Regions from separate parts of the Acidovorax sp. FW305-C-20-28 genome, predicted to be linked through region 2. Evidence: predicted binding sites of a transcription regulator. Region 2 holds the regulator's gene; each other region holds the start of a gene.
What was found. Region 2 encodes FNR, which switches genes on or off when oxygen is low (the NO sensors DNR and NnrR bind a similar motif). Its sites were predicted from a motif close to TTGATNNNNATCAA; they were not measured.
Positions count from the first base shown of each region.

Region 1: a site for FNR is predicted at 5,598-5,611, ahead of cyoA (ubiquinol oxidase subunit II). Genes of this name have one in related genera too.
Region 3: a site for FNR is predicted at 2,128-2,141, ahead of azu (azurin). Genes of this name have one in related genera too.

Region 1 covers NZ_JBYSYM010000054.1:1,353-11,331, reverse strand. The annotation lists gene AC3WOH_RS33120 (ATP-binding protein) at 1-357, opposite strand, end outside; gene AC3WOH_RS33115 (SURF1 family protein) at 367-1,188, opposite strand; gene cyoD (cytochrome o ubiquinol oxidase subunit IV) at 1,305-1,739, opposite strand; gene cyoC (cytochrome o ubiquinol oxidase subunit III) at 1,739-2,395, opposite strand; gene cyoB (cytochrome o ubiquinol oxidase subunit I) at 2,388-4,394, opposite strand; gene cyoA (ubiquinol oxidase subunit II) at 4,429-5,505, opposite strand; gene AC3WOH_RS33090 (MFS transporter) at 5,779-7,119, shown strand; gene AC3WOH_RS33085 (TetR/AcrR family transcriptional regulator) at 7,321-7,920, shown strand; gene AC3WOH_RS33080 (YciI family protein) at 7,972-8,259, shown strand; gene tolA (cell envelope integrity protein TolA) at 8,311-9,288, opposite strand; gene AC3WOH_RS33070 (ExbD/TolR family protein) at 9,412-9,837, opposite strand; gene tolQ (protein TolQ) at 9,888-9,979, opposite strand, start outside.
Region 2 covers NZ_JBYSYM010000046.1:19,217-29,195, forward strand. The annotation lists gene AC3WOH_RS31770 (IclR family transcriptional regulator) at 1-269, opposite strand, end outside; gene AC3WOH_RS31775 (Bug family tripartite tricarboxylate transporter substrate binding protein) at 365-1,351, shown strand; gene AC3WOH_RS31780 (histidine phosphatase family protein) at 1,463-2,065, shown strand; gene fnr (fumarate/nitrate reduction transcriptional regulator Fnr) at 2,335-3,054, opposite strand; gene hemN (oxygen-independent coproporphyrinogen III oxidase) at 3,228-4,610, shown strand; gene AC3WOH_RS31795 (sulfite exporter TauE/SafE family protein) at 4,759-5,484, shown strand; gene AC3WOH_RS31800 (cyclic di-GMP phosphodiesterase) at 5,769-7,097, shown strand; gene AC3WOH_RS31805 (putative bifunctional diguanylate cyclase/phosphodiesterase) at 7,094-9,562, shown strand; gene AC3WOH_RS31810 (sulfite exporter TauE/SafE family protein) at 9,588-9,979, opposite strand, start outside.
Region 3 covers NZ_JBYSYM010000013.1:96,930-106,908, forward strand. The annotation lists gene AC3WOH_RS16390 (sensor domain-containing diguanylate cyclase) at 1-2,051, opposite strand, end outside; gene azu (azurin) at 2,224-2,682, shown strand; gene AC3WOH_RS16400 (hypothetical protein) at 2,727-2,996, shown strand; gene AC3WOH_RS16405 (3-deoxy-D-arabino-heptulosonate 7-phosphate synthase) at 2,996-4,390, shown strand; gene AC3WOH_RS16410 (LysR family transcriptional regulator) at 4,569-5,447, opposite strand; gene AC3WOH_RS16415 (acyl-CoA dehydrogenase family protein) at 5,554-7,260, shown strand; gene AC3WOH_RS16420 (Bug family tripartite tricarboxylate transporter substrate binding protein) at 7,295-8,269, shown strand; gene AC3WOH_RS16425 (CaiB/BaiF CoA transferase family protein) at 8,283-9,410, shown strand; gene AC3WOH_RS16430 (amino acid ABC transporter substrate-binding protein) at 9,428-9,979, opposite strand, start outside.

The DNA of each region.
Region 1 (9,979 bases), on a different contig from region 2:
CAAGAAGACAAAGGGGTTGCTGGTGCCGCCGCTCAGGTACAGCTGGGTGGTGAGCACGGCCACGTCCACCAGCAGGGCCAGAAACAGCTCCACATTGCGCACCTGCACCCCCGTGCGCAGGCGCAGCAGGCTGACCACGTTGAAAACGGCCAAGCAGCCCACCACGAGCAGCATGGGCTGCAGCGGGATGGCCAGGCGCAGGCTGTGGCTGGCCACCTCGATGGTGAAGATCTGGCCGATGACGGCCATCCAGCGCAGCTGGATCAGCTGCTGCAGGTTCTTGATGCCGGCGGCGGCATCGGCGGCGCGCGGGTTGCGCAGAAACTCGGCGCTCTTGGCGAGGCGTTGCAGAGGCATGGGGTTAGTCTAATGGCCCGCGCCGCTGCTGCCCTGGCGCCGCTCGTAGCGCACCACGAACCAGCCTGCGCCCAGCACCATCAGCGCCAGCCCATACCAGGTGAGCGCATACACCGCATGGCTGTTGGGGAAGCGAATGGTGGTGAGCCCGGCGCGCGGCCAGGTGGTGCCGGCGGTGGCGGCTGCCGTGCCGCGCACTTCCACGGCTTCGGCCGTCGGGTTGGCCACGCCGCGCTGGGGCAGGCCGGCGTCGATGAAGAAGGGCGCCGCCTGGGGCAACTGCAGCGCCTGGGCCATGGCCGCCACGTCGCGCGAGAACCAGCGCTGCGCGGCGGGCTCGTTGCTGCGCAGAAAGCCGCCCTTGGGCTCGCTCATGCGCACCAGGCCCTGCACGGTGGCGGGCTCTGCGCTGTCCGTCTTGCCGGCCCATTCGGCGCGCTGGTCCTGCGGAATGAAGCCGCGGTTCACCAGCACCTGGGTGCCATCGGCCTGCTGCAGCGCGCCCATCACCCAGAAGCCCGAGCCCAGGGCCGTGACGGCCTGGGTGAGCACGGTCTTGCCGGGCAGCCAGCGGCCGGTGGCTGCCACGGGCAGGTATTCATGCGTGTCGGCGGTGATGCCGGGCCAGGCGCTGGCCGGGGGCAGGGCCACGGGGGCGGCGTGCACGCGCTGGTCCACGCGCTCGATGAGGTCGAGCTTCCACACCCGGCGCTGCACTTGCCAGGTGCCCAGGGCGATGAAGCCCAAGAACAGGGCCGCGCCCAGCACCAGCACCACGGCCCGGTGCAGGTGGCGGGAGGCTGCAGGCGCTGTAGTGTGGGTTGCAGACATCGAAACTCCTTGTTGGGACCCCTGGCGCACAGGCCAGAAACAGATGCGGCCGCTGGAGGGCGGCCGCTGTGCAATCAAAAGCAGGCCCACCGCTGCCGGCAGGGCTGCATTCACCCTCAGGGGGTGTGGTGGCCTGCGGCGCCGCCGTCGGTCTGCGTGGCCGGCGTGCTGGTCGCAGAATTGTGGCCGGGCATCATGTTGGCGTTCATGTGGAACATGACCCAGAGCGTGCCGCTGATGGCAATGGCCACGAAGACCACGGTGAAGATGGTGGACAGCAGGGTCCAGCCGCCTTCGATCTTGCCGTTCATGTGCAGGAAGCAGACCATGTGCACGAGGATCTGCACAATGGCGAAGGCGCCCAGCACCAGGATGGCGGTGTTGCGGTCCGAGATCACCTTGGCCATGACCAGCCAGAAGGGGATGGCCGTGAGGATGATGGACAGCACGAAGCCGACCATGTAGCCCGAGAACGAGCTGTGCGGGCCCACGTCGCCGTGGTGGTCGTCGTGGCCATGCCCGGCGTGTGCGGTGTGTTGTGCGGCGCCCATTACAGAACTCCCATCAGGTACACGAAGGTGAAGACGCCGATCCAGACGACGTCCAAGAAGTGCCAGAACATCGACAGGCACATCAGGCGGCGCTTGTTCTCGTGGATCAGGCCGTGCTTCTTGATCTGGATCATCAGCACCACCAGCCAGATCAGGCCGAAGGTGACGTGCAGGCCGTGGGTGCCGACCAGCGTGAAGAAGGCCGACAGGAAGGCGCTGCGCTGCGGGCCTGCGCCCTGGTGGATCAGGTGGTGGAACTCATACAGCTCCAGCCCCAGGAAGCACAGGCCGAACACGCCGGTGATGGCCAGCCACAGCAGCGTGCCGTTCACGTTGTTCTGCTGCTTCTTGATCATCGCGAAGCCGAAGGTGATCGACGACAGCAGCAGGAAGGCCGTGTTGATGGCCACCAGCGTCAGGTCGAACAGCTGCGCGCCGGTGGGGCCGGCGGCGTAGCTGCGGCCCAGCACGCCGTAGGTGGCGAACAGCGCGGCGAAGATGAGGCAGTCGCTCATCAGGTAGAGCCAGAACCCGAGGGCGGTGCCGTTCTCGGGGTGGGGCTCGTGCGCCAGGTGGTACTCGCGGCGCGGCAGTGTGGCGGCCGTGGGGCCGCCCGCCGTGGCGGCGGCGGCAAGGTTGTAGGTGATATCAGACATGGGCGGCGCGCAGTTGTTGGGTACGCAGGTTCTCGGTCTCCGTCACCTGGGCGGCGGGGATGTAGAAGTCACGCTTGTAGTTGAACGTGTGGACGATGGACACCAGCACCACGCCCGCGAAGGACAGGATGGCCAGCGGCCACATGTGCCAGATGAGAGCGAAGCCCAGCACCAGCGACAGCGCCGAGATGATCACGCCCGAGCCGGTGTTGGCCGGCATGTGGATGGGCTCGAAGCTGGTGAGCGGGCGCGCGTAGGCGTGCTTCTTCATATCCCACCAGGCGTCGATCTCATACACCTTGGGGGTGAAGGCGAAGTTGTAGTCCGGCGGGGGCGAGGAGGTGGCCCACTCCAGCGTGCGTGCGTCCCATGGGTCGCCCGTGTGGTCGCGCAGTTGCTCGCGCTTCAAGTAGCTCACCACGATCTGGATCAGCAGGCAGCCGATGCCCAGGGCGATCAGGCCGGCGCCGATGGCGGCGATGACGAACCAGATCTGCAGCGAAGGGTCTTCGAAGTGGTTGGCACGGCGCGTGACGCCCATCAGGCCCAGGATGTACAGCGGCATGAAGGCGACGTAGAAGCCCACCACCCACAGCCAGAAGGAGCACAGGCCCCAGAAACGGTCGAGCTTGTAGCCGAAGGCCTTGGGATACCAGTAGTTGATGCCGGCGAACAGGCCGAACAGCACGCCGCCGATGATCACGTTGTGGAAGTGGGCGATCAGGAACAGGCTGTTGTGCAGCACGAAGTCGGCCGGGGGCACGGCCAGCAGCACGCCGGTCATGCCGCCGATGGCGAAGGTGACCATGAAGGCGACGGTCCACATCATGGGCAGCTCGAAGCGGATGCGGCCCTTGTACATGGTGAACAGCCAGTTGAAGATCTTCGCGCCCGTGGGGATCGAGATGATCATCGTGGTGATGCCGAAGAAGGTGTTCACGCTGGCGCCGGAGCCCATGGTGAAGAAGTGGTGCAGCCACACCAGGTACGACAGGATGGTGATGACGACCGTGGCGTACACCATGGAGGTGTAGCCGAACAGGCGCTTCTTGCAGAACGTGGCCACCACTTCGGAGAAGATGCCGAAGCAGGGCAGGATCAGGATGTAGACCTCAGGGTGGCCCCAGATCCAGATCAGGTTCACGTACAGCATGGCGTTGCCGCCCAGGTCGTTCGTGAAGAAGTTGGTGCCTGCATAGCGGTCCAGCGACATCAGCACCAGGGCTGCGGTCAGCACGGGGAACGAGGCGACGATCAGCGCGTTGGTGCACAGGGCCGTCCAGGTGAAGATGGGCATCTTCATCAGGTTCATGCCGGGGGCGCGCATCTTGATGATGGTGACGATCAGGTTGATGCCCGAGAGGGTGGTGCCCACCCCCGCGATCTGCAGCGCCCAGATGTAGTAATCGAGCCCCACCCCGGGGTTCTGCGCCCCCAGGTTGGACAGCGCCAGCCAGCCGGCAGTGGAAAACTCGCCCAGGAACAGCGACACCATCACCAGGATGGCACCGGCGGTGGTCATCCAGAAGCTGAAGTTGTTCAGGAACGGGAAGGACACGTCGCGCGCGCCGATCTGCAGCGGCACGAGGTAGTTCATGAGGCCCGTGACCAGCGGCATGGCCACGAAGAAGATCATGATCACGCCGTGGGCGGTGAAGATCTGGTCGTAGTGGTGCGGCGGCAGGTAGCCCATGTTGTCGCCGAAGGCCATGGCCTGCTGCAGGCGCATCATGAGTGCGTCGGCAAAGCCGCGCAGCAGCATGACCACGCCCAGGATCATGTACATGATGCCGATCTTCTTGTGGTCGATGCTGCAGAACCAGTCGCGCCACAGGGTGCCCCACAGGCGGAACTTGGTGATGGCGGCCAGCACGGCCAGGCCGCCCAGCACGACACCGATGAAGGTGATGAGCACGATGGGCTCGTGCGCCATGGGTATGGAGTCCCAGGTGATTCGGCCCAGGGCCCAATGCGTTTCGGTTGCGGGTGATGTAGACATGTCAGTCAGTCAATCAATCAGTCGTGGGCGCGGGTCATTGGCGCGAGAGGGTGCGGTCGTAGACCGTGGCGTGGCGCGCTTCGAGGGCGGCGACGATCTGGCCGGCGTTGTCCACGGTGCACACGTCCTGGGGCAGGTTCAGGCCCTGGGCCTTCATGAAGGCTTCGCCACCGCGCTCGTCGATGGACATCATGTGGTGCATGCACATCTTGCCCTCTTCGACGCAGCGGTTGAGCACCTTGTCGTACAGGCCTTCTTCCACGCTGGCAAAGCGCTGCACGGGGTCGCGCTCGCTGGGCTTGACCAGGTTCAGGTAGGTGGCCTTGTCCAGGGGCTTGCCTTCGGCCTTGTTCTTGGCAACCCACTGCTCGAAGTCGCCCTGGCTCAGGCCATGGAACTTGAAGGTCATGCCCGAGAAGCCCGAGCCGCTGTAGTGCGAGGCGATGCCGGGGTACACGCCAGGCTTGTTGATCACGGCGTTCAGCTCGGTCTGCATGCCGGGCATGGCGTAGATCATGCCGGCCAGGTCGGCCACGTAGAAGGCGTTCATCGTGGACGTGGCGGTGAGCTTGAACAGGATGGGGCGGTCCACCGGGGCGGCCAGCTCATTGACGGTGGCAATGCCTTGCTCGGGGTAGAAGAACAGCCACTTCCAGTCCATGGCCACGACCTGCACCACCATGGGGGTGGATTGGGGTTCGAGCGGCTTGGTGGCCGAGACGCGGTCCAGCGGGCGGTAGGGGTCGAGCTTGTGGGTGCCGATCCAGGTGAGGGCCCCGAGCGCGATGATGATGAGCAGCGGCACCGTCCAGATCACCAGCTCCAGCGTGGTGGAGTGGTGCCAGTCGGGGTCGTAGTCCTCTTCGGTGTTGGCGGTGTTGTTCTGGCGGTACTTCCAGGCGAACCACAGCGTGAGGGCGATCACCGGCACGATGATGATCAGCATCAGCAAGGTGGCCTGCACGACCATGTGGCCCTGCTGGGAGGCGATGTCGCCTGCAGGGTTGAGGACGACAGCCTTGCTGCAGCCGGTGAGGCTGGCGGCCAGTGCGGTGAGCGCTGCCGTTGGCAGCCACGCAACAGACCCGCGAAGTCGGGGAGGATTTGGCATAAGAGGGGCCCAACAATGCGTTTAAGGGGTAAACGCTAATGACAATTTGGCGCCTAATGTAATAAAGCGCGCAGATTTGTCCATTGGACATTTTGTCCAAGGTCAAGTTTTTGCTCCTGTTTGGTGCGCTCGGTCAAGACCTTTGAGCGGGCAATCCATCCAGGTCAAGGGTTTGTCCTGCAGGGATCTGGGTGAAACCGCACTTGTCGGGGGCACGGGCAGGGTGTAAAACGTGGGTGTATCCGTTACACAACACAAAAGGAGCCCCTGTTCATGAGCAGTACCGCATCTGCCACCCTCCCCTCGATGGGATATGAAGAGAACTCCGCCTCCCTGGCCCATGCAGACACGCATGAGGACGTCACCCCCAGTGAAATCGCCGTCGGCGTGATCATTGGCCGTTCTTCTGAGTATTTCGACTTCTTCGTCTTCGGGATCGCCTGCGTGCTGGTGTTCCCGTCCTTCCTGTTTCCCTTCATGTCGCGCCTGGATGGCACGCTGGCCGCCTTTGCGCTGCTGGCCGTGGCCTTTGTGGTGCGGCCTGTGGGCACGGCCATCTCCATGGCCATCCAGCGGCGCTGGGGCCGGGGCACCAAGCTGACGATCTCGCTGTTCCTGCTGGGGGTGTGTACCGTGGGCATGGCCTTTCTGCCGGGTTACCAGAGCATCGGCAGCACCGCCATCGTCGTGCTGCTGCTGCTGCGCATCGGCCAGGGCCTGGCGCTGGGCGGCTCGTGGGACGGCCTGCCGTCGCTCTTGGCGATGTCGGTGCCCAAGCACCGCCGCGGCTGGTACGCCATGATTGGCCAGCTGGGCGCGCCCGTGGGCTTTGTGCTGGCGGCCGGGCTGTTCGCCTACCTGTACAGCAACCTCACGGTGCAGGAGTTCCTGGCCTGGGGCTGGCGTTACCCCTTCTTCGTGGCCTTTGCCGTGAACGTGGTGGCCTTGTTCGCCCGCTTGCGCCTGGTGGTGGGCCAGTCGTACACCGAACTGCTGCAGGAGCGCGAGCTGCAGCCCGTGCCCGTGAGCGACGTGATGCGCGACGAAGGCAGCAATGTGCTGCTGGGCGCGTTCGCGGCGCTGGCCAGCTTTGCGCTGTTCCACCTGGTCACGGTGTTCCCGCTGTCGTGGATCACCCTGTATTCGGACCAGCCCGTGACCCAGATCCTGGGCGTGCAGATCGTCGGCGCCTTCCTGGCGGCCGGGGCCATCATGATTTCGGGCTGGCTGTCGGACCACCTGGGCCGGCGCAAGCTGCTGGGCGGCATGGCGGTGATGATCGGCGTGTTCAGCTTCATGGCGCCGGTGCTGCTGAACACCGGCGAGGTGGGCAGCACCATGTTCCTGCTGCTGGGCTTTGTGTTGCTGGGCCTGTCGTACGGCCAGGCCTCGGGCACGGTGACGGCCAATTTCTCGCCCAAGTACCGCTACACGGGCGCGGCCCTGTCGGCCGACCTGGCCTGGATCATCGGCGCCGCCTTCGCCCCCCTGGTGGCGCTGGGCCTGTCGGCCCAGTTCGGCCTGCTGGCCGTGACGGTGTACCTGCTGTCGGGCGTGGCCTGCACCTTGGGTGCGTTGAACCTGAATCGCCGCATGGAGCGGCGCGACCGATAACGGAGAGCGGGTGAGCGGGCCACCCCTCGAAGGTGTGGTCCTCTAGAGAAGCGATGCAAGAACCCGGTGGCTGCCTTGACGGCCACCGGGTTTTTTGTTGTCCCATGGATTGGTCGATTGGTCGATTGGTGGATTGACGATATAGGTCGTATGACCTAATAATTAGGTCAAGTGTCCTAATTGATCCACGAGTTGCCGTCGATGACGAACCCTGTGACCAGCACCCGCCAGCGCATCGTCGAGCAGGCCGACCGCCTGTTCTACGAGCGTGGCTTCGAGAGCACTGCGTTTGCCGACATTGCCGGGGCGCTGGGCGTCTCGCGCGGCAATTTTTACTACCACTTCAAGACCAAGGACGAGATCCTCGCGGCCGTGATTGCGCACCGCAGGGTGCAGACGCAGGCCCTGCTCGATGCCTGGGCGCAGGCAGCACACACGCCGGCCGACCGCCTGCAGTGCTTTGCGCAGATGGTGGTGGACAACCGCGAGGCCATCCAGCGCTTTGGCTGCCCGGTAGGCACGCTGTGCGCCGAACTGGCCAAGCTCGACCACCCCGCGCAGGTCGATGCGGGCATGGTCTTCGGCCAGTTCCGCCAGTGGCTGCGGGTGCAGTTCGTCGCGCTGGGGCGCTCCCACGATGCCGACACGCTGGCCATGCACCTGCTGGCGCGCAGCCAGGGCATCGCCTCGCTGGCGAATGCCTTCCGCGATGAAACCTTCATCCACCGCGAGGTGGCGCAGCTGACAGCGTGGATCCTTGCAATCGCGGACGGTGCCGGGCAGGGCAGTGCCGTCCACTGAGATTTCTCCTTTCTTCTCTGTAGCCAACAACCCATCAAGGAGCCATCCGCCATGCACGTCGTATTCCTGAAGTTCGGGCCGAACAAGGCACAGGCCAGCCAGTGGATGGCTGGGCACAAGCAGTGGATTCAGGACGGCATCCGCGACGGTGTGTTTCTGCTGGCCGGCTCGCTGGACAGCGCCCAGGGCGGCGCCATTCTGGCGGTGAAGCTCACCACGGAGGAGGTCGCCGCGCGCGTGCAGGCCGACCCGTTCGTAGCGCACGGCGTGGTGGTGCCGGAGATCCATGGCATTGCCCCCTCCAGCATGGCCGAGGGCTTTGCGGCGCTGGCGGCGTAGGGTGCGAGGTCCGGCGCCGGCCTGCGGCCTCTGAAGAGTCCGAGGCGGTGCTCAGTCCTGCGGCCGGAACCCGATGGTCAGCGAGGGCGGCACACGCCCGTCCACGTCGCGCGGCAGGGTCTCGGTCTTTTCCAGGGCGCGCAGCACGGCGTCGTCCCAGGCCTTGTTCCCGCTCGATTGCACCAGGCGCTTGCCGACGATGGTGCCGTCGGGCGCCAGGCGCACCTCGACTTCGGCGCGCGGGTTGCCCGAGACGGCGTCGGGGTAGACGATGTTGGGCTTGACCTTGGCGGCCACACGGCCGCCGTAGCTGCCAGAGGGGCCGGAGTCGCGCTGGGCGGTGCCGGTGGACTTTTCGTTGCCCTCGGAGCCAGCCAGCCCCTGCATGCGGCGCAGGTTGGCCTCGCGCTGGGCGGCGAGCTGCTTGGCTTCGGCCTCGGCGCGCTGCTGCTTCTTGGCGGCGGCCTCCTTGGCTTCCTTGGCCTCTTTGGCTTCCTCGGCCTTGCGCTTTTCTTCGGCCAGTTTTTTCTGTTTCTCTTGCTCGGCCTTCTTCTGCTCGGCAAGTTTTTCCTTCTTTTCCTTTTCGAGGCGTTCTTCGCGCTCTTCTTCCTTGCGCTCGCGCTCGCGCTTTTCGCGCTCGAGCTTCTCGGCGCGGGCCTTTTTCTCCTGCTCCAGGCGCTTTTTCTCGCGCTCGATGGCGATGTCGGCCTCGCGCGTGTCGGGCTCCACGGCGCGCGGCGGCGGGGGGGGCGGCGGCGGCGGTGCTGGCGTGGGGGCGGGCCGGGGCTCGGGCGGCTGCGGCGGGGTGGGGGGCGTGGGCGGCGTCACCTCAGGCGGCGCGGCCTGCTGGGGCACGGCGGACCACAGCTCGGCCTGCACGGCAGGCTGGTCGGAGCTGGCCTTCCAGTTCACGCCCCAGGTCAGTGCGCCGATCAGCGCCAGATGCACCAGCACCGCGAGCGAAATGGCGCGCAGGCGTGCGGGTGGGGCGGGGGGCGCAAACTGGTCGCGGTCGTCGTGGGCGTGCATGGAAGGGGTGGAGCGCTTTCTCGGTCGTCGGTTCCGTGGATGGGTGAAAGGAGCGTTGGTGGTTGACCGCTTGCGGTGCGTGCATACACACAACGTGCCAGGCACCCCAAGCGTTGTCGTCGTCTAGCCGCCCTGTTTGACCGAGAGGCCCACGCGCTGCACGCCGGCGCGCTGCAGCGCGTCCATGGCCTTGACCACGCTTTCGTACTGCACGCCCTTGTCGGCGCTGATGACCACGGCGGTTTCCTTGTTGGTCTGGTCCTTCTGCCAGCGCGCCGCGGCGTCGCCGATCTCGCGCTGGGACATGCTGCGCGTGGCCTCGGGGGTCTTCCACTGCAGCGAGCCGTCCTTGTTCACGATGACCTGGGCGACGACCTTGGGCATGGTCTTGCCCTTGCCGACCTTCGGCACGTCGATCATGCCGGGGGTGAGCATGGGCGCTGTCACCATGAAGATGATGAGCAGCACCAGCATCACGTCGATGAACGGGACCATGTTGATCTCGTTGATGGTGCGGCGGCCTCGGCCGCGGGATGCCATGGCGGGCATGGTGCGTCTCCCTTTCTTCCTTGCTTGCTTGCTTGCTTGCTTGCTTGCGGTCAGTGGCCGGACGCCGACGACGCGGCGTGCTGCACACCCAGGTTGCGCTGCAGGATGTTGGAGAACTCTTCGATGAAGGTCTCCTGGTGCG
Region 2 (9,979 bases):
CGCAGGGCGGCCAGGCCGATGGCGATGGATTCCTGCGCCAGGTAGTAGTGCTGGTTGGTGGGCGACTGCTCGACAAAGCCCTGCTGGCACAGGCTGGCCAGGTAGCGGTGCACCTTGGCGGGGCTCTCGCCCACCTCGGCGGCGGTGGCGGTCAGGCTGGCGGCGCCGCCCAGGCGGGTCAGCGCCTTCAGGACGCTCAGGCCCATTTCAGCGGACTGGACGCGCTGGCGGCGGTCGGCCACCCGGGCCGGGGAAGGGGATGTGCTCATGGTGATTCAAGGGTGAACCTAGGGTAAACGCTGCCCCAGGTTATTACGCATAGCGGAGTAACATCACGCAGATATTAATCCTACGAGGTCTGGACATGTTGAAAAATCGTCGCTTGGTTGCCGCCATGCTGGCCCTGCCCGCGTTGCTGGCCTGGGCCGCACCGGCCAGCGCGCAAACTGCTGCTTACCCCGCCAAGTCCATCCGCTGGCTGGTGCCTTACCCGGCAGGCGGCGGCTCCGATTTTCTCGCGCGCACGGTGGGCCAGCAGCTGTCGACGCAGATCGGCCAGCCGGTGCTGATCGACAACAAGCCCGGTGGCAACACCGCCATTGCCGCCGTCGAGACGGGCCGCTCCGCACCCGACGGCTACACCATCCTGTCGGCCGACAACGGCACCATGGTGTTCAACCCCGCGCTGTACAGCAAGCTGACCTACAACCCCAGCAAGGACCTCGTGCCCGTGACGCTGATGGGCAAGTTCCCCATGATCCTGGTGGCCCACCCGGGCGCGGACTTCAAGGACGCCAAGGACTTCATCGCCAAGGCCAAGGCCAAGCCCGGCGCCATGAGCTTCGGCTCGGCCGGCGCCGGCAGCCCGCACCATCTTGCGATGGAACTGCTCAAGGTCGATGCCGGCCTGTTCATGACCCACATCCCCTACCGCGGCGCGGCGCCCGCGCTCACCGACCTGGCCGGCGGCCAGATCCCCGCGATGATGGTCGACCTGGCCGCTGGCGGCGCCTTCATCAAGGCCGGCAAGGTGCGCCCCCTGGCCGTGGCCAACGCCAAGCGCCTGCCCCAGCTGCCCGATGTGCCGACCTTTGCCGAGCTGGGCTTCAAGAATGTGGAGGCCTCTGCCCAGGTGGGCATCGTCGCCCCCGCGGGCACGCCGGCCGACGTGGTGAACGCTTTGCAAAAACAGGTGGCCACGGCCATCAACCAGCCTGCCGTCAAGCAAAAGCTCATCGATTTCGGCATCGAGCCCGTGGCCAGCACGCCGGCCCAGTATGCGGACCTGATCCGCACCGAAACCGACAAGTGGCACAAGCTGATCAAGGCGCAGCGCATTTCGCTCGATTGAGCAGGCCCTGGGCGCCGCGGCAAGACCCCGGCGCCCCCGCAGGTTTGCACCCGGCGGCGCACTCCCCGCTACAGTGGGGCGCCAACGCTTCACCCGATGCCGGGGAGTTCCATGCCGACATGCCACCGTTTTCAGGACGCGGCCCTGGGCCGGCGCACCCTGCTGGGCGCCGGCCTGGCCCTCGCCACGCTGCGCGCCTGGGCCAGCCAGGATCGGGAGGCCGAAGCCCTGTTGCGCAAGGGTGGGGTGGTGGCCGCGTTCCGCCACGCGCTGGCGCCCGGCACGTTCGATCCGCCGGGGTTCCGCCTGGGCGATTGCAGCACCCAGCGCAACCTCAATGACGAAGGCCGCGAGCAGGCGCGGCGCACGGGCGCGTGGTTCAAGGAGCGCCAACTGCAACCGGCCAGGGTGCTCGCCAGCCCCTGGTGCCGCTGCATCGACACGGCGACTCTGGCGTTTGCAGCACCCCAGGTGTGGCCGGCGCTAGGCTCCCCGCATGGTGTACGCGAGACCACTGGCGCAGACCATTTGCGCGAATTGCGCCAGGCGCTGGTGGCCGCATCGCTGCGGGCCGGAAGTTTCGAAGCCTGGTTCACGCACATGTTCGTGCTCGCCGATCTCGCGGGCGGCAATACCAGCTCGGGCGAGGCGCTGATCTTGCGGGCTGATGCCAGCAGCGGCAAGGCCGAAGTGCTCGCCCGGCTTCAGGTTTGAGAACCTGTTTGCGATCTCGCAGGGGATCGCGTTGGAGCGCAATCGGGATGAGTGGATGCTTCGGGTGCGCCGCATGGGCTCGTGCCCATGCAAGCAGCCGGGGCGTCCAATCGCCCGATTTCGCTCCAACCCTTCGGGCAGTGGCCTTGGCGGGCGGTCTGCGGCGTTGCGGCGCTTGTTGATAGCTGAGCTATCAACTGCACCCCGCGCCTTGCATCCCACCCGCCAAGGCCGCTGCGCGACCCCTGGGAGATCGTAAACAGGTTCTCTTAGCTACAGGTTTGCGAATTCACGATGCGCTTGAGCGCATCGGTGTCGAGGATGCGCACATGGCGCTGCTTGACCTCGACGATGCCTTCCTCGACGAACTTGGAGAAGGTGCGGCTAACGGTTTCGAGCTTGAGGCCCAGGTAGCTGCCGATCTCCTCGCGCGTCATGCGCAGCACCAGCTCGGACTGCGAAAAGCCGCGCGCATGCAGGCGCTGCACCAAGTTCAGTAGAAACGCCGCCAGGCGCTCCTCGGCGCGCATGCTGCCCAGGAGCAGCATGACGCCGTGCTCGCGCACGATCTCGCGGCTCATGATCTTGTGCACATGGTGCTGCAGGGCCGTGACCTCGCGCGAGAGTTCCTCGATGCGGTCGAAGGGCATCACGCAGACCTCGGCATCTTCGAGCGCCACGGCGTCGCAGGTGTGGTGGTCGTTCACGATGCCGTCCAGGCCGATGATCTCGCCCGCCATCTGGAAGCCCGTCACCTGGTCACGTCCGTCCTCGGTGGCCACGCAGGTCTTGAAGAAGCCGGTGCGGATGGCGTACAGCGAGGTGAAGGTCTCGCCATTGCGAAACAGCGTGCCGCCGCGCTTGACCTTGCGCCGCGTGGCCACGATCTCGTCGATGCGTTCCAGCTGCGCGTCGTTCAGGCCCACGGGCATGCACAGTTCGCGCAGGTTGCAGTTGGAACAGGCGACTTTGATGGTGAGCGGGTTCATGGGCGCAGCAGCTGTTGGGGGTTGCGAACGGATCGCATCCGGCGAGAGGAGCGTGGTGGTGGCTGACATGAATCAAATTGTGGCCCCTGGGGGACTTTCAACACTTGATCTAGGTCAAGGACAGGGGGCGGGCACTGCGGCAAAGTTCCACTTCAATAAGGAATGCCCCCGAAATGACCGCTGTGACGCCCGAACTCCTGACCCGTTTCGACGTGCCGGGCCCCCGTTATACCTCCTATCCCACGGCCGACCGCTTCGTGGAGGCGTTTGGCGAAAACGATTACGTGCTGGCCCTGGCACAGCGCCGGGCGGGCGCGCCGGGCAAGGCGCTGCCGCTGTCGCTGTACGTGCACATTCCGTTCTGCGAATCGCTGTGCTACTACTGCGCCTGCAACAAGATCATCACCAAACACCACGACCGGGGCGACGTGTACCTGCGCTACCTGGCGCGCGAGGTGGAGCTGCACACAGCCCACTGCGGCACCGGCCAGGTGGTGAGCCAGCTGCACCTGGGCGGGGGTACGCCCACCTTTCTGTCGGATGACAAGCTGCGCGAGCTGATGGCCGTGCTCAAGCGCAGTTTCAGCTTTGCGCCGGGCGGCGAATACTCCATCGAGGTGGACCCGCGCACCGTGACGGCCGAGCGCCTGGCCGTGCTGGCCGAGCTGGGCTTCAACCGCCTGAGCTTTGGCGTGCAGGACTTCGATGCCGACGTGCAGAAGGCGGTGCACCGCGTGCAGCCGGCCGAGCAGGTGTTCGCGCTGGTGGAATCCGCGCGCCGCCTGGGCTTCGAGTCGGTCAACGTGGACCTGATCTATGGCCTGCCGCGGCAGACGCCCGAATCCTTCGACCGCACGCTGGAGCAGGTCAAGGCCCTGCGGCCCGACCGCATCGCCCTGTATGCCTATGCCCACCTGCCCGAGCGCTTCAAGCCCCAGCGGCGCATCGTGCCGGCCGAGCTGCCCGCGGCGCCTTCCAAGGTGGCCATGCTGTCGCGCTCGCTGCAGCAGTTCATGGATGCAGGCTATGTCTATGTGGGCATGGACCATTTCGCCCTGCCCACCGACGCCCTGGCCGTGGCCAAGCGACAGGGGCGGCTGCACCGCAACTTCCAGGGCTACAGCACCCAGCCCGACTGCGACCTGATCGCCCTGGGCGTCTCGGCCATCGGCCGCGTGGGCGCCACCTACAGCCAGAACGCCAAGACCCTGGACGAGTACTACGACCTGCTGGACCAGGGCCGTCTGCCCGTGGTGCGCGGCCTGGCGCTGAACCGCGACGACCTGGTGCGCCGCGCCGTCATCATGGCGCTGATGTGCCAGGGCGAGCTGTCCTTCGAGTCCATCGAGGCGGGCTGGCTGATCGACTTTCGCCGCACCTTCGCGGCAGAGTTGGAGCAGCTCGCGGGCCTGCAGGAGCAGGGGCTGGTCAGCGTGACCGGTGAGGGCATCACCGTCACGTCCATGGGCTGGTTCTTCGTGCGCGGCATCGCCATGGTGTTCGACCGCTACCTGCAGGCCGACCGCAACCGCGCCCGGTTCTCCCGGATCATATGACCCCCCCTGAGTCGCTTCGCGCCTTCCCCCAGGGGGACGCCCCCAGCGCGGCGGGGCGGCCCTTGCGCGGGGGCACTCGCCTTGGCCGCGCCAGTTTCTAGGGGTCATGTTCGATGGATGGTGTGTTGGGTAGAAAGGAGCGGATTTCATGCTGTTTGCCCTGGGCTGGACCGCTTTGGTGATGGGCCTGGCTGGCGGCCCGCACTGCCTGGCCATGTGCGCCGCGCCCTGTGGGGCGCTGGTGGGGCAGGGGAGCGGCCAGGCGGTGCGCTGGGCCGGGCCGGCAGGCCTGGCGCTGGAACCACCACCGCCGGCCCTGGGTCGGCTGGTGGCCTTCCACGGCGGGCGGGTGGCGGGCTATGCGGCCCTGGGCGCTGCGGCGGCGCTGGCCATGGACAGCCTGGCATGGCTCACGCAGCGCACGGCGGCGCTGCAGCCCGCCTGGACCTTTCTGCACCTGGCGGTGATGGCCTGGGGAGTGCTGCTCATGGTGCAGGCGCGCCAACCGGCCTGGGTGGAGCACCTGGGCCGCACGGTCTGGCAGCGCGTCCGGCCGCTCACGGCCGGGGCCGGCGGGGTGGGCGCGGCGGGGCTGCTGTGGGCGCTGATGCCCTGCGGCCTGCTCTATTCGGCCCTGCTGGTGGCGGCACTCAGCGGCGGGCCGGTGCAGGGGGCAGCCACCATGGCCTTGTTCGCCCTGGGCAGCGGGGTGTGGCTGGTGGGCGGGCCCTGGTTGTGGGGGCGCCTGCGCCGCCGCATCAACCAGGCACGGGCCGATTGGGGCACGCGCATCGCCGGGGGGCTGCTGTGCGCGGCGGCGGGCTGGGCGCTGTGGATGGACCTGGTCGTCAAGCCTTCGCTGTGGTGCCGGTGATACAGTGGCCTCGGCGCTGAGGGGCGTGCCGGACTGTTGTTTTGTGTGTCCTACGTACTTGCACGCATGCGGCGTGCGGCCCGGGCCCGCAGGGGACGCCGTTCACTGCGCAGCCCGCCCCCGGGTTTTTACCAGGAGGTAAATCGCGCCGCAGCCCCCGCCAGCCGTGGTGCAGGGGGAATGTCCCGGGGCATGGCAGGGCAAGACAAGCCTTCAGAACTGGAGATAATGGGTGTAACCAATGGTGGCAGAAGTGCCGCCGTGTTTCCTCACGTACGTTTGAAGTGAATTCGTCCATCCTCATCGATATCCGCCAGCTGCGCATCGGCATGTACATCCAGCTCGACCTGGGCTGGATGCACCATCCGTTTCCGGTGAGCAGCTTCCGGGTGGCGTCGGCCGAACAGATCGCCACCCTGCGCGAGCTGGGGCTGACCGAGGTGCGCTACGTACCCAAGAAGAGCGACCCCGACCTGCGTGATCTGCCGCTGCCCCCGGTGGGCGGCCCCGAGGATGCACCGCCGCCCGATGCGCCCGGCGCCGTGCGCGAGGCCACGGCCCCCGCCCCGCTGGCAGCCCCCGTGGACCCCGCGGCGGACGAGGCCGCCGCCCGCCGCCGCCGGCTGCTGGATGCGCAGAACCGCGCCCTGGCCCTGTGCAACCAGCGCTTTGGTGAAGCCACGCGGCGCTATGTGGAGCTGGAAAAGCTGGTGGTGGAGCTGCCCGAGCGCGCCCGCACCGATGGCGAGCTGCTGGTGGCCGGCTGCGTGACCGATCTGCTCAACAACGGCGATTCGGTGATCCGCCTGCTGTCCGAAGGCGTGGGCGAGTCCGGCGCGCTGCACCCCGTGAACGTGCTGGTCGTCAGCCTGCTGCTGGGCAAGGCCCTGGGCATGAAGGCCGAGGACCTGCAGGACCTGGGCGTGGCGGCCCTGCTGCACGATCTGGGCAAGATGCGCCTGCCCGATGCGTTCAAGAACGCACTGCCCCACATGCCGGCGCCCGACCGCACCCGCTACGAGGGCCATGTGCGCGAGTCCGTGGCGCTGGCGGGCCGCATGGGCCTGGGCAAGCCGGTGCTGCTGGCCATTGCGCAGCACCATGAGATGGTGGACGGCAGCGGCTTTCCCATGCGGCTCACGGCGCATGACCTCTCGCGCCCCGGCCAGGTGCTGGCGCTGGTCAACCACTACGACCGCCTGTGCAGCCCGGGCAGCGGCATGGGCGGGCTGACCCCGCACGAGGCGCTGTCCGTCATCTTTGCCCAGCACAAGGCGCGCTTCGATGCCGTGGTGCTGGGGGCCTTCATCCGCATGATGGGGGTGTACCCGCCGGGCTCCATCGTGCAGCTGGTCAACGACCGCTATGCCATTGTGGCCTCGGTCAACTCCTCACGGCCGCTGCGCCCCAAGGTCATCGTGCACGACCCGCGCGTGCCCAAGGACGAGGCGCCCATCCTCGACCTGGAGACCGTGCCCGAGCTCGGCATCCGCCGCAGCCTCAAGCCCGCCCAGCTGCCGCGCGAGGCGCTCGACTACCTGTCGCCGCGCAAGCGCATCTGCTACTTCTTCGAACGTGCCGTGGCTGCTGTCCCCGACGAGGGTGGAGCGTGATCCGGCCGCTGCCGCAGGCGTGGATCGACGGTCTGCTGGAGGCGGTATGGCTCGTCGATGAAAAGACGCTGCACATCCTGGCAGCCAACCAGGCGGCCGAGCAGCTGACAGGCCTGTCCATCGCCGACATGCACGACATGCCGGTGACCCAGCTGGCCGCGACGCCGCAGGACATGGTGTTTTGGAGCCAGCCCGCGGCCGTGGTGGCCGACGGCATCCACTCCCACACCAGCGTGCTGCATGCCACGGGCATGCTGGTGGCCGTGGAGCGGCGCGTGACGCGCGTGCCGCGGCTCGAAGGCGGCACGGCCTTCCTGGTGACCATGGTGGACCGCAGCCACCAGCAGGCCACCGAGCGCGAACTCGAGACCCTGCTGGCCGAGCTGCGCGCCACGCTCGATTCGGCCGCCGACGGCATGCTGGTGTGCAGCCTGGACGGCCGCGTGCGCGCCTTCAACCAGCGCCTGGCCCAGCTGTGGAACGTGCCGGCCCCGCTGCTCGTGCGCCGCGACGACGAGGCCTTGTTTGCCCACATGGCCGACCAGGTGGCCGACGTGCCGCTCTACATGGAGCGGCTGGCCGCCATCACGGCCGAGCCCATGCAGGAGAGCATCGACATCATCGGGCTGCGCAATGGCATGAGCATCGAGCGCCGCTCGGTACCCCAGTTCAGCCAGGGGCGCGCCGTGGGTCGGGTGTACTCGTTTCGCGACATCACGCGCCAGCACGAGGTGCAGGCCAGCCTGCGCCTGGCGGCTCGCGTGTTCGAGTCGAGCATGGACGCGATTTTCATCGCCGACAGCCACCACCGCCTGATGCGCATGAATCCGGGTTGCGAGCGCCTGGTGGGCAAGAACGCGCGCTCCTTCGAGGGCGCGGCGGCGGCCTCGCTGTTCGGCGGCGGACCCGATGCCGACTTCATGGCCCAGGTGGAAGCCGGCTGGGCGCACGAAGGTTTCTGGGAGGGCGAGCTGTGGCTGCCGCGCGAGAACGACGCCTACTGCGCCGTGCAGCTGTCGTGGGTGGCGCTGCGCGACGACGAGGACCGGCTGGTGCAGAGCATCGGCTTCATGCGCGATCTCACCTTGCAGCATGCCGCGCAAAAACGCATCGAGGAACTGGCCTACAGCGACGTGCTCACCGGCCTGCCCAACCGCCTGCTGCTCTCGCAGCGCGTGGACACGGCCATCCAGGGAGCGCGCCAGAGCGATACCGGCTTTGCCATCCTGTTCCTCGACCTGGACCGCTTCAAGATCATCAATGACTCGCTGGGCCATCCCTTTGGCGACCGCGTGCTGCAGCTGGTCGCCGAGCGCCTGCAGACCTGCCTGCGCCAGACCGACATGCTGTGCCGCCTGGGCGGCGACGAGTTCGTGATCTACCTGCATGGCGGCGATGCCGTGGTGGCCGAGAGCGTGGCGCGGCGCATCCTCGATGAGATGCTGCGCCCCTTCACGCTGGACAGCATGGGCTTTTCGATCCAGTGCAGCATCGGCATGGCGCTGTACCCGCAGGATGGCGCCACGCTGGACGAGCTGATCAAGCAGGCCGACACGGCCATGTACCAGGTCAAGGAGCGCGGCCGCGGCAGCTACGGCTTCTACCAGCCGCAGATGAATGCCAACCTGCTCTCGCGCATGAAGCTCGAGCATGCCATGCGCCAGGCGCTGGGCGAGCAGCGCATGGCCGTGCACTACCAGCCCCAGGTGAGCATGGAGACCGGTGCCATCACCGGTGCCGAGGCACTGATCCGCTGGACCGACCCGGAATTCGGCGCGGTCTCGCCGGGCATGTTCATCCCCCTGGCCGAGGAGTCGGGCTACATCGTCACGCTGGGTGCCTGGGTCATGGAGCAGGCCGTGCGCGAGGCTGCAGCCTGGATCCACGGTGGCCACCCCATCGTGGTGTCGGTCAATGTCTCGGCGCTCGAATTCCGCCAGCCCGATTTCGTGGAGCGGCTCACGCGCCTGCTGGCCGTGCACCAGCTGCCGCCCACCTTGCTGGAGCTGGAGCTGACCGAAACCATCTTGCTGCAGGACGCCGCCGAGATGGAGCAGCGCCTGCACGAGCTGGCCGGCCTGGGCGTGAGCCTGGCCATCGACGACTTCGGCACCGGCTATTCGAGCCTGGCCTACCTCAAGAAGCTGCCCATCCACAAGCTCAAGATCGACCAGTCCTTCGTGCGCGGCCTGCCCGACGACGATGGCGACCGGGCCATCGTGAGTGCCATCGTGAGCATGGGCCGCGCGATGCGCATCGAGGTGGTGGCCGAGGGCGTGGAGACCGAGGTGCAGCGCGCGGTGCTTGCGCAGATGCAGTGCGACCACTACCAGGGCTTTCTGCGCGCCCCCGGCCTGCCGGCCGAGGACTTCCGCAGCCTGCTGGGCCGGCCGGTGGCGGCGCCGCCTGGCGTGCCCGCGCCGCAGCCGGTGGTGGCTCAGCGCGTTTCGGATCCCGAAGACTGAAGGATCGCCCCGCCGCTCTGTGCGGTCAGATGCTCGTGATGCCCTTGTAGAGCATGTAGGCGGCCAGGCCGAAGAGCAGGCTGGCGAACACGCGCTTGAGCTGCTTGACCGGCAGGCTGTGCGCGGCCTTGGCGCCCAGCGGTGCGGTGAGCACGCTGCACACCGCGATCACGGCCAGGCCGGGCAGCCAGATGTAGCCCAGCGAGGCCGGCGGCAGGTTCTGCACTGATTGTCCGCCCACGGCGTAGCCCACCACGTTGGCCAGTGCAATCGGAAAGCCCAGCGCCGCGCTGGTGGCGACCGCGTTGTGGATGGCCACGTTGCACCAGGTCATGAAGGGCACGCTGACAAAGCCCCCGCCTGCGCCGACCAGGCCCGAGAGAAAGCCGATCACGCCGCCAGCCGCCAGTTGGCCTG
Region 3 (9,979 bases), on a different contig from region 2:
TCCGACAGGCGCACGCCGCTGAGGTCCACCCAGATAGCTTCGCCGTTCTTGTGCTGCAGGCGCACATCGGTGCGGAAGTTCAGCCCCTGGCCCAAGCGCAGAGCAGCGGACTCCTCCACATGGCGGTAGTCCTCGCCGCGCGCATACAGGGAGCGCACGTCGGCCCCTTCGAGCTCACCCGGCCCATAGCCCAGCATGCGCTCCATCGCGGTGTTCTTCCAGATGACGGTGCGGCTGGCGAGCTTGACCATGCCCACCAGGTCGCTGTTGAGCATGGCCGACTGGTCGTGCAGCAGGCTGCGCACCTGCTGCAGCGCCTCGTGCTGCGCGGTCACGTCGACCGCGACGGTGCGGCTCATCAGGAAGTCGCCGCGCCCATCGCGCACGGCCGTGGCATTGATGCGCACGACGCGGCGCGGTGCACCCGGTGGCGCGAGTTCGATCTCGATCTCCGGCGCGCGCTCCTGCAGGGTGAGCTCGATGAAATGGTCATGAAAACGCCGCCGGCTCTCGCCCTGCAGCAGATCGCTGAAGCGGGAGTGGGATTCGACCGCTGCGCTGCCCAGCCACTGCTGCAAGGTGGCGTTGACGTGCACCAGGCAGCCTTCGGCATCGAGCGAGAAATAGCCGCATGGGGCATGGTCGTAAAGGTCGCGCACGCGCGCGGCTGACTCTTCGAGGCTGCGGAGCAGGCGCTTCCTGTCGGTGATGTCGCGGGCCGAGCCGAAGACCAGCAGCTGCCCGTCGACATCGACCGCATGCCAGTGCAGGTCCACATCGATGACATGGCCATCGGCCAGCCGGTGCTGCACCTCCACACGCTGGCGGTCACCGTCGCGGATCCGGCCCAGCCAGGCGTCGATGGCCGCTGCGTCCTGGTTCACGTCCCAACTGGAGACATGGCTGCCCAGCAAGGCCTCGCGCTGCGAACGGTGCATTTGCGCGAACGAATCGCTCATCTCCACCAGGCGCCCCTGGCGGTCGATGATGTGGATGCCATCGCCCGCCACGCGCAACAGGATCTGCGTGCGCCGGCTCTGGGCCTCCAGCGCCCGCACAGCACCCAGTTCACGCCGGCCCACGCGGTAGATCGCAAAGGCGGCGGCGCAGCTGAGCAGCCACATGCAGGCCGCCATCAGCGACAGCATGCGCGCCTGCATGGCCAGGGGCTCGAAGAATTTCTCGTTGTTGAGCCCGGCCAGCACGATGAATGGCCAGCCCTCCACCTCCCGGTACGCCACGGTGCGCTCCAGCCCGTCGATCGGTGACACCGCCGTGAAGACCCCCGCTGAAGGGTGCGCCGCGAGGGACTCGCGCAGCTCCCTGGAGACCTGGGTCGACCCCATCGGGACCTGCGCCGCATTGCCGGGAGAGAGCCAGGCCACGAAGCGCAGATCGCGCATGCGCAGCGTGATGGTGTCCCGGCTGCCCAGGTCGTAGCGCTGGAACAGCTGCGCGAAATGGTCGACCCGGATGGTGGCATACAGCACCCCCGCAAACCGGCCCTCCCGCACCAGGGGGCGGGAAATGGAGACGACCCAATTGCCCGAGACGCGGGACACCACGGGGCTGGCGATGACGGGGCCGTCGGCCGTGGATTCGCGCGCCTGCTGGAAGAAATCGCGGTCCGCCACGTTGGGGATGTTGGCATTGCCAACGAGGTTGCCCCAGCGCACGGCCCCGCTGTCATCGGTCAGGCGAAACCCCTCGGCCCCCGGGAGCAGTCGGTGCCGAGCGGCGAGCAGTTCCTGGACCTCCTGGTCCCGGGATCCGGCACCGAGGCCCGAGCGCTGCAAATCGCTGATCGTCATGCGCAGCACCGCATCGACCAGGCCCAGCTCGGACCCCACGTTGGCACCGCCCATGGCGGCCATGCTGTCCGCCGTGGCGCGGGCACGCTCTTCGTGGTTCTGCCGCGAGGAGGACAGCACCCACAGCACCAGTGCCCCGAGCAGCACGCCCAGCAGCACATTGGCCGTGACCAGCAGCGTGCGCAGCCGGTGGCCGGGCTGGTAGGCGCGCACGGGCAGGGGTGGGGAAATCTCGGCCATGGGCAATGCTAGCTGAAGCCCTGCCCCCGGAACATCCCGCCTTGCCCGGGGGCCGTGGCCTGCAGCGCACCGGCCTTTGATGCACCTCAAGGGCGTTTTGCCAGGGCGGTGGTCCACTCATGGCCATCCCGGAGATGCCCGGCCCCCTATTTACCCCCTGGAGAAATTCGACATGAACATCACCTTGAGAAACACCGCCGCCGTGCTGCTGACGGCCCTGCTCGCCGGCCCCGCGCTGGCCGCCACCTGCGACGTGGAGATCGAAGGCAATGACGCCATGCAGTTCAACAAGCAGAGCATCACCGTTCCGGCCAGTTGCAAGCAGTTCACCGTGAAGCTCAAGCACGCGGGCAAGCTGCCCAAGACGGCCATGGGCCACAACTGGGTGCTGACCAAGGCAGCCGATGCCCAGGCCGTGACCACGGACGGGATTGCGGCAGGCGCGGACAAGGCCTATGTCAAGGCGGGCGATGCCCGCGTGATCGCCCACACCAAGCTCATCGGCGGCGGCGAGGCCGACAGCGTGGGCTTCGACGTGGCCAAGCTCAAGGCCGGCGAGGCCTATGCCTGGTTCTGCTCCTTCCCGGGCCATTCCAGCCTCATGAAGGGCACGCTGACGCTGGCCAAGTAAGCGGTCAGAATCGGGGCAGAACCCATGAAGGAAAGCCCCGATCCATGAGCATCGTCGTTTACTGGCTGGAAGCACCCGGCACACCTGCCATGCAGACCTTCGACCCCGGCCAGCTGATGCCGGCCCTGCAGTTCTGCGAGGAAAAGCGCAAGGCCGGCAAACGCCATGTGAGCCTGTCCAGCGAGCTCACCGAGAGCGTGGGGCGTGCCGGGGTGAGCACGGTGCAGGCCCGGCTGCTGCCCGATGGCTCGCCCTACGACTGGACCAAGTCCCATCGCGGCGCCGGGCCCGAGCGCAGCGGCGGCCAGGGTTGATGCCTCCTTCAGGGGCCCTGCCCCGGCCGCCCCACCCGCCCCTGCTCACGCAGGTGCTGCGCACGGCCGCACGCCGCTACCGCCTGCCCGCAGAGCCCGGCGCGGGCTCCCAGGCCGGCCCCGCGGCCGCCATGGCCCTGGCCATCGAGCAGGTGCGCCAGGACCTGGCCGGTGCGCGGCGCCCCGGGGACGCCACACGGCAGTCGTTCATCAATGCCCTGGCCCACCTGATCCGGGAGGCCATGCGCGCGGACGACGGGGACGCGGCCTACCAGGCCGCGGTGCTCGCACGCCGGGCACCCACGGTGCAGGAATACCTCGACCTGCAGGCCCATGCCGAGCAGGACCGCCGGCAGCTGCGCGCGGGCGCCAATGCCATTGCCCACCCGGCCAAGCGCCAGCATGTCGCCCCGGGCGCGCTGCGCGAGGCCCTGGAGCGCCTGCACGCCCAGGCGGATTCGTCGCACTGGGCGGCGCTGGGCGGTACGGCACACCAGCTGCAGGCCATGGCGCAGGCGGCTGCCGACATGCCGGCACTGCAGCGCGGCCTGGCCCGGCTGCTGCAAGGGCCCGCGCTGGCGCGCCTGCAGCGCGCGGACGCACTCGAAAGCGACCCGCAGGTGCAGGCCTACCAGCGGCTGCGCGACCGCCAAGGCCCCCGCCCGGGCACAGCAGAAGCCCTGGCCTACGGCGACAGGGCACAGCAGCGCGGTGCGGCCATGGAAGCCCTGGCCACCCAGGCCCTTGACGCCCTGGCGCAGCGGCTCGACCAGGCCGATGGCACCCGCAGTGCCTGGCGCGTGGTGACCTCGATGCGGGTGCCGCCCTCCATCCCCGCCAGCGCCGAGCGCGCCAAGAGCGAGTGGGATGCCGTGCTGCTGCGGCAGGCCCCTGCCGGTGCTGGCCAGCCCCCCGCCTGGGACGTCTGCCTGCTGCTGGAGGCCAAGGCCTCGGTGGATGCGGTGGCGAACGATTTCTCGCGCCTGCAGCGCGGCCTGCGCCTGCTCGGCCATGCCGACCCGGGCACGGACTACGCCTTCCTCTGCCGCGAGGGAGAGGTGCTGCTGCGCGGCGCCTCCCTGGGCCTCCTGGACAGGCCAGACGGCGCACTGGAGGACACCGTGCTCTACTGCACCGATGCCCCAGCCCCGCCAGCGCCCCAGTGGCTGGCCGCCGCGAGCCGCATGCAGTTGCTCGGTGCGCCGCAGAGCCTGGCCTTTGCCACCGCACTGGCCGAGGGCCGGCAGGCCGATGTACAGGACCTTACGCCCGTGTGGCAGGCCCTGCTGGCATCACCGCAGTGGGAGCCCGTGCGGCAGCAGTACCCCACGCTGCGCCGCGTGCACGCGCTGATGGTGCACGTGGACGACCTGGTGCAGGCCGTGCAGGGCTAAGAGACTGAGAAGATTTTGCCCATGCCCGCCTTGCACGCCAAAACACCCCGGCTCGTCGTTGCAAGTGCTCGCCATAGCCCGAGCTATGGCTGCGCTTTGCGCCTAGATCCGGGGCGTTGTGGCACGCCTTTCGGGCACGGTCAAAAAATTCCCAGCCTCTGAGCGGACCACCAGCCACTCAGTCCTTCGCCGCCAATTCCTGGAGCAGGCGCGGCACGAGCACGTTGCGCGACGCCGCATGCCAGACGGCGTAGGCCTCGGACTGCCTGCCCGATCCTGCCAGCGGCCGGAACACCGCGCCCGGCAGCGCGCAGCGCCGCATCGCATCGGGCACCAGGGCCACGCCCATGCCCTGGGACACCAGGGACACCACCGCCAGCCAGTGCCGCACCTGCATGCGCACCTCCGGATAGAAGCCTGCGTCGGCGCAGACCGAAAGAATGCGCGCATGGTAGTCGGGCGATGCACTGCGCGAGAACAGCACGAAGGGCTCGTCCTTGAGCTGCCCCACCGCCACCGTGCGCTTTCTGGCCAGCGCATGGTCCATGGGCAGGCAGGCCACGAAGGGCTCGGACACCAGCAGGCGGCAATCGAGCTCGGCCGGCACCTGGTGGGTGTGGGCAAAACCAATGTCCAGCCGGTCATGGAGCAGCTCGGTCATCTGCTCGGCGGAATTGAGCTCGGTCAGCGTGACCCGCACGGCAGGGTGGGCGGCCTGAAAGCGCACCAGCGCCTGCGGCAGGCCGCGGTACAGCATGGAGCCGACGAAGCCGATGCGCAGCCGCCCTGCCGCCCCCTGGGCGACCTGGCGGGCCTCGATGGCGGCCTCCTGGGCCGCCTGCAGCAGGCTCTGCGCCGAGGCCTGCAGCGCCTGGCCTGCGGGCGTGAGGCGCACCGCCTTGCTGCTGCGCTCGAACAGTTGCGCGCCCACCGACTCCTCGAGCTGGCGGATGGCCACGCTCAGCGGCGGCTGCGATATCGCCAGGCGGCGCGCTGCGCGGCCGAAATGCAGCTCCTCGGCCAGGACGGTGAAGTAGCGCAGGTGGCGCAATTCCATGGCAGGCCTTTCATCAATATTCAAATCAAAATGAACAAGACCAAATCAATATTAGACAAGAATTATTGAGCGGCGAAGAATGGGCGGCACAAGGAGACAAGCCACCATGCCCACTTCGCCCACCGACGAAGCCGCCCGCCATCCCGTGCCCGACCGCCACGGCACCAGCCTCTACAGCACGGACACCGAACTGCACCGCCTGCTGGCGCTGTACCTGCCGGCCGAGCTGCTGGCCCACATGCGCCCCCACTTCGAGCGCCTGGGCGCCCTGGCCGGGGGGCCTCTGGACGAACTGGCCCGCACCGCCGACCAGAACCCACCCACGCTGTCGGTACGCACCCGCACGGGCCGCGATCTGCAGACGGTGCACAAGCACCCGGCCTATGTGGAAATGGAGCGGCTGGCCTACAGCGAGTTCGGCCTGGCCGCGATGTCGCACCGCGAGGAGACCCTGGGTTGGAAGGGCCGCATGCCGCCGCTGGTGAAGTACGTGCTGACCTACCTCTTCGTGCAGGCCGAGTTCGGGCTGTGCTGCCCGGTGTCCATGACCGATTCGCTGGCGCGCACGCTGAAGAAATTCGGCAGCCCCGAACTGGTGGCGCGCCTCCTGCCGCGCCTGCAGCACCTGGACTTCGACAACGTGGCCCAGGGCGCCATGTTCATGACCGAGCAGGCCGCGGGCTCGGACATCGCGGCCACCGAGACGCGCGCCCACCAGGATGCACAGGGCCAGTGGCACCTCAGCGGCGACAAGTGGTTCTGCTCCAACCCCGATGCCGACTTCGCGATGGTGCTGGCGCGCTGCGAGGGCAGTGCCCCGGGCCTCAAGGGGGTGTCGCTGTTCCTGCTGCCCCGCCTGCTGGACGATGGCACGCCCAACCACTACCGCATCCTGCGGCTCAAGAACAAGCTGGGCACACGCTCCATGGCCAGCGGCGAGATCCGCCTGGAGGGAGCCCTTGCCCACCTGGTGGGCGAACAGGGGCGCGGCTTCGTGCAGATGGCCGACATGGTGAACAACTCGCGCCTGTCCAACGGCGTGCGCGCGGCGGGGCTGATGCGCCGCGCCGTGGCCGAAGCGCAGTACATCGCCAGCGAGCGCCGCGCCTTCAGCCAGCGCCTGCAGGACATGCCCCTCATGCAGCGCCAGTTGCTCAAGCTGCTGCTGCCGGCCGAGCAGGCGCGCAGCATGGTGTTCCAGACGGCCCAGGCCCTGGCCCGGTCCGATGCAGGCGAGCCGGGGGCCTATGCGCTGCTGCGCATCCTCACGCCGCTCATCAAGTTCCGCGCCTGCCGCGATGCGCGCAAGGTGACCGGTGACGCCATGGAGGTGCGCGGCGGCTGCGGCTACATCGAGGAGTGGAGCGACCCGCGCCTGGTGCGCGATGCCCACCTCGGTTCGATCTGGGAGGGCACGAGCAACATCGTCGCGCTGGACGTGGTGCGCGCCATCCGGCGCGAAGGCTCGCTGCCCGTGCTGCAGGCCCATTGCGAGGCGCTGATCGACGATGCGCCCATCGCCCCGGGCTTTGCACAGGCCCTGCGCGACGCCCTGGCCCGGGCCGCGGCACTGGCCCTGCGCGCTGCAGACAGCGGCGACGACACGCTGGCGCGGCAGTGCGCCTCGGCCCTCTACCACGTGGCCAGCGCGGTCGCCATGGCCTGGGAGGGTGCCCGTGGCGGCAGTGCGCAGCGCGTCGAATGGGCCCAGTTGGTGCTGCTGCACCGCGTGCTGCCGCGCGACCCGCTGGGCGCCACGGACATCCCCGAAGACTGGGTGGCCAGGGCGGCCGCACAGGCACCCATCGCCTGAACCTTTGAACGACAGATAACAACGGAGACAGACCATGCGACTTCTGGCCACCCTCGCGCTCGCCACGGCGGCAGCGCTCCCCCTGCTGCCCACGGCCCAGGCCCAGGGCTTTCCCGAGCGCCCCGTCATCCTGGTGATCCCCTTCCCTCCGGGCGGCCCCACCGATGCGATGGCGCGCACCCTGGCCGCCGAGATGAAGGACCGCCTGGGCCAGCCCATGGTGGTGGAGAACCGACCCGGCGCGGGCGGCAACATCGGCGCGGAGTATGTGGCCCGTGCCGCGCCCGACGGCCAGACCCTGCTGTTCGGCACCTCGGGGCCGCTGGCCATCAACGCCAGCCTGTACCGCAAGATCGGCTACGACCCGGCCAAGAGTTTCGCCCCCGTGATCCAGGTCGGCCACCTGCCCAACATCCTGGTCGTGAACCCTGCGGTGCCGGCCAGGAATGTGAAGGAGCTGATCGCCTATGCCAAGGCCTCGCCGGGCAAGCTGAGCTATGCCTCGTCGGGCAACGGCGCCTCGTCGCACCTGGCGGGCGTGCTGTTCAATGCCTCGGCCGGCGTGGACCTGCAGCACATTCCCTACAAGGGCACCGGGCCGGCACTCACCGACCTGCTGGGCGGGCAGGTGACGATGAGCTTCACCGATGTGCTCACGGCCCTGCCCTACGTCAAGAGCGGCAAGCTGCGCGCACTGGGCATCACCACGGCCGAGCGCTCGCAGGCGCTGCCGGACCTGCCGACCGTGGCCGAGCAAGGGGTGCCAGGCTATGACGTGAGCGTGTTCTTCGGCATCGTGGCCCCGGCGGGCACCCCGCCCGAGCGCATCGCCAAGCTCAACAAGGCCTTTGTCGATGTGCTGGCGACCGACAAGGTCAAGCAGCTGTTCGCCTCCCAGGGGCTCGAATCGGCGCCCTCCTCCAAGCCGGAGCAACTGGGCAAATTCATCGACACGCAGATCAGCAAGTGGAGCGGTGTGGTCAAGCAATCGGGCGCACAGCTCGATTGATGGGGCGCCCCCTATGAACGCATCTCTTTTGTCTGCGGGTGCCCTGGCGGGCATCCGCGTGCTGGACATCTCGCGCATCCTCGGCGGCCCCTACTGTGGCCAGATCCTGGGCGACCATGGCGCCGACGTGCTCAAGGTGGAGCCGCCGCAGGGCGACGACACACGCACCTGGGGCCCGCCGTTCAAGGAGGGCGTGGCCTCCTACTACCACGGGCTCAACCGCAACAAGCGCAACATGCACCTGGACCTGGGCAGCCCCGAAGGGCGCGAGGCACTGCTGACCCTGCTGGCCGAGGCCGACGTGCTGATCGAGAACTTCAAGGCCGGCACCATGGAACGCTGGGGCCTGGGGTACACAGAACTGTCCGCGCGCTTTCCGCGCCTGGTGTGGTGCCGCGTGACGGGTTTCGGCACCGATGGCCCGCTGGGCGCCCTGCCCGGCTACGACGCGGCCGTGCAGGCCATGGCGGGCATCATGAGCATCAACGGCGAAGCCGAGGGCGGCCCCCTGCGCGTGGGCCTGCCCGTGGTGGACATGGTGACCGGGCTGAACGCCGTGATCGGGGTGCTGCTGGCGCTGCAGGAGCGCCAGCGCAGCGGGCGCGGCCAATTGGTCGAGGCGGCGCTGTACGACAGCGGCCTGTCGCTGCTGCACCCGCATGCCGCCAACTGGTTCGTCGATGGGCGCACCCCGCAGCGCACGGGCAACGCGCACCCCAACATCTACCCCTACGACACCCTGGCCACGCGCACGCAGCCCGTGTTCGTTGCCGTGGGCAACGACCGCCAGTTCGCCAGCCTGTGCCGCTGCATCGGTGTGCCCGCCCTGGCGGACGACCCCCTCTATGCGCGGGCCGGCGACCGCTCGGTGCACCGCACGGCACTGAAGACCGCACTGGAAGACGCGATGCAGGAGTGCGACGGCAGCGCGCTGGTGGACACCCTCATGGCCGCCGGCGTGCCCGCCGCGCCGGTGCTGTCCGTCGATGCGGCACTGGCGCATCCGCACACGGCGCACCGGGAGATGGTGGTGGAGCTGCCCGGCGGCTATCGCGGCATCGGTGCACCGGTGAAACTCAGCCGCACGCCGGCCAGCTACCGCCATGCCCCCCTGACGCCCGGGACGCGCTTTCAGGACTGAACGGAGGCGACACTCTCTTAGCGCACCGGGAAGGCGTACATCAGACCGCCCTTGTTCCACAGGTTGTTCAGGCCGCGCTGCAGGCCCAGCGCGGACTTGGGGCCCACATTGCGCTCGAAGATCTCGCCATAGTTGCCCGTGGTCTTGACCGCGCGGGCCAGCCAGTCGCGGTCCAGGCCCAGCAGCTTGCCCGTGTCTTCGGTGGTGCCCAGCAGGCGCTGCACCACGGGGTCGGTGCTGCTGGTCTTGAGGCGATCGACCGAGGCCTGGGTCACGCCATACTCCTCGGCCTCGACCAGGCCGTAGACCACCCACTTGACGATGGCAAACCATTCGTCATCGCCACGGCGCACCATGGGGCCCAGTGGCTCTTTGGAAATCAGCTCGGGCAGCAGCACGTGTTCCGAGGGATCCTTGGCCTCCTTGTTGCGCACCGAGGCCAGGCCGGAGGCGTCCGTGGTGTAGCCCACGCAGCGCCCGGCAAAATAGGCGGCGGTGGCGGCCTCGACCTTCTCGAACACGGCGGGCTTGATGGCCAGGTTGTGGGTCTTGGAGTAGTCGAGCAGGTT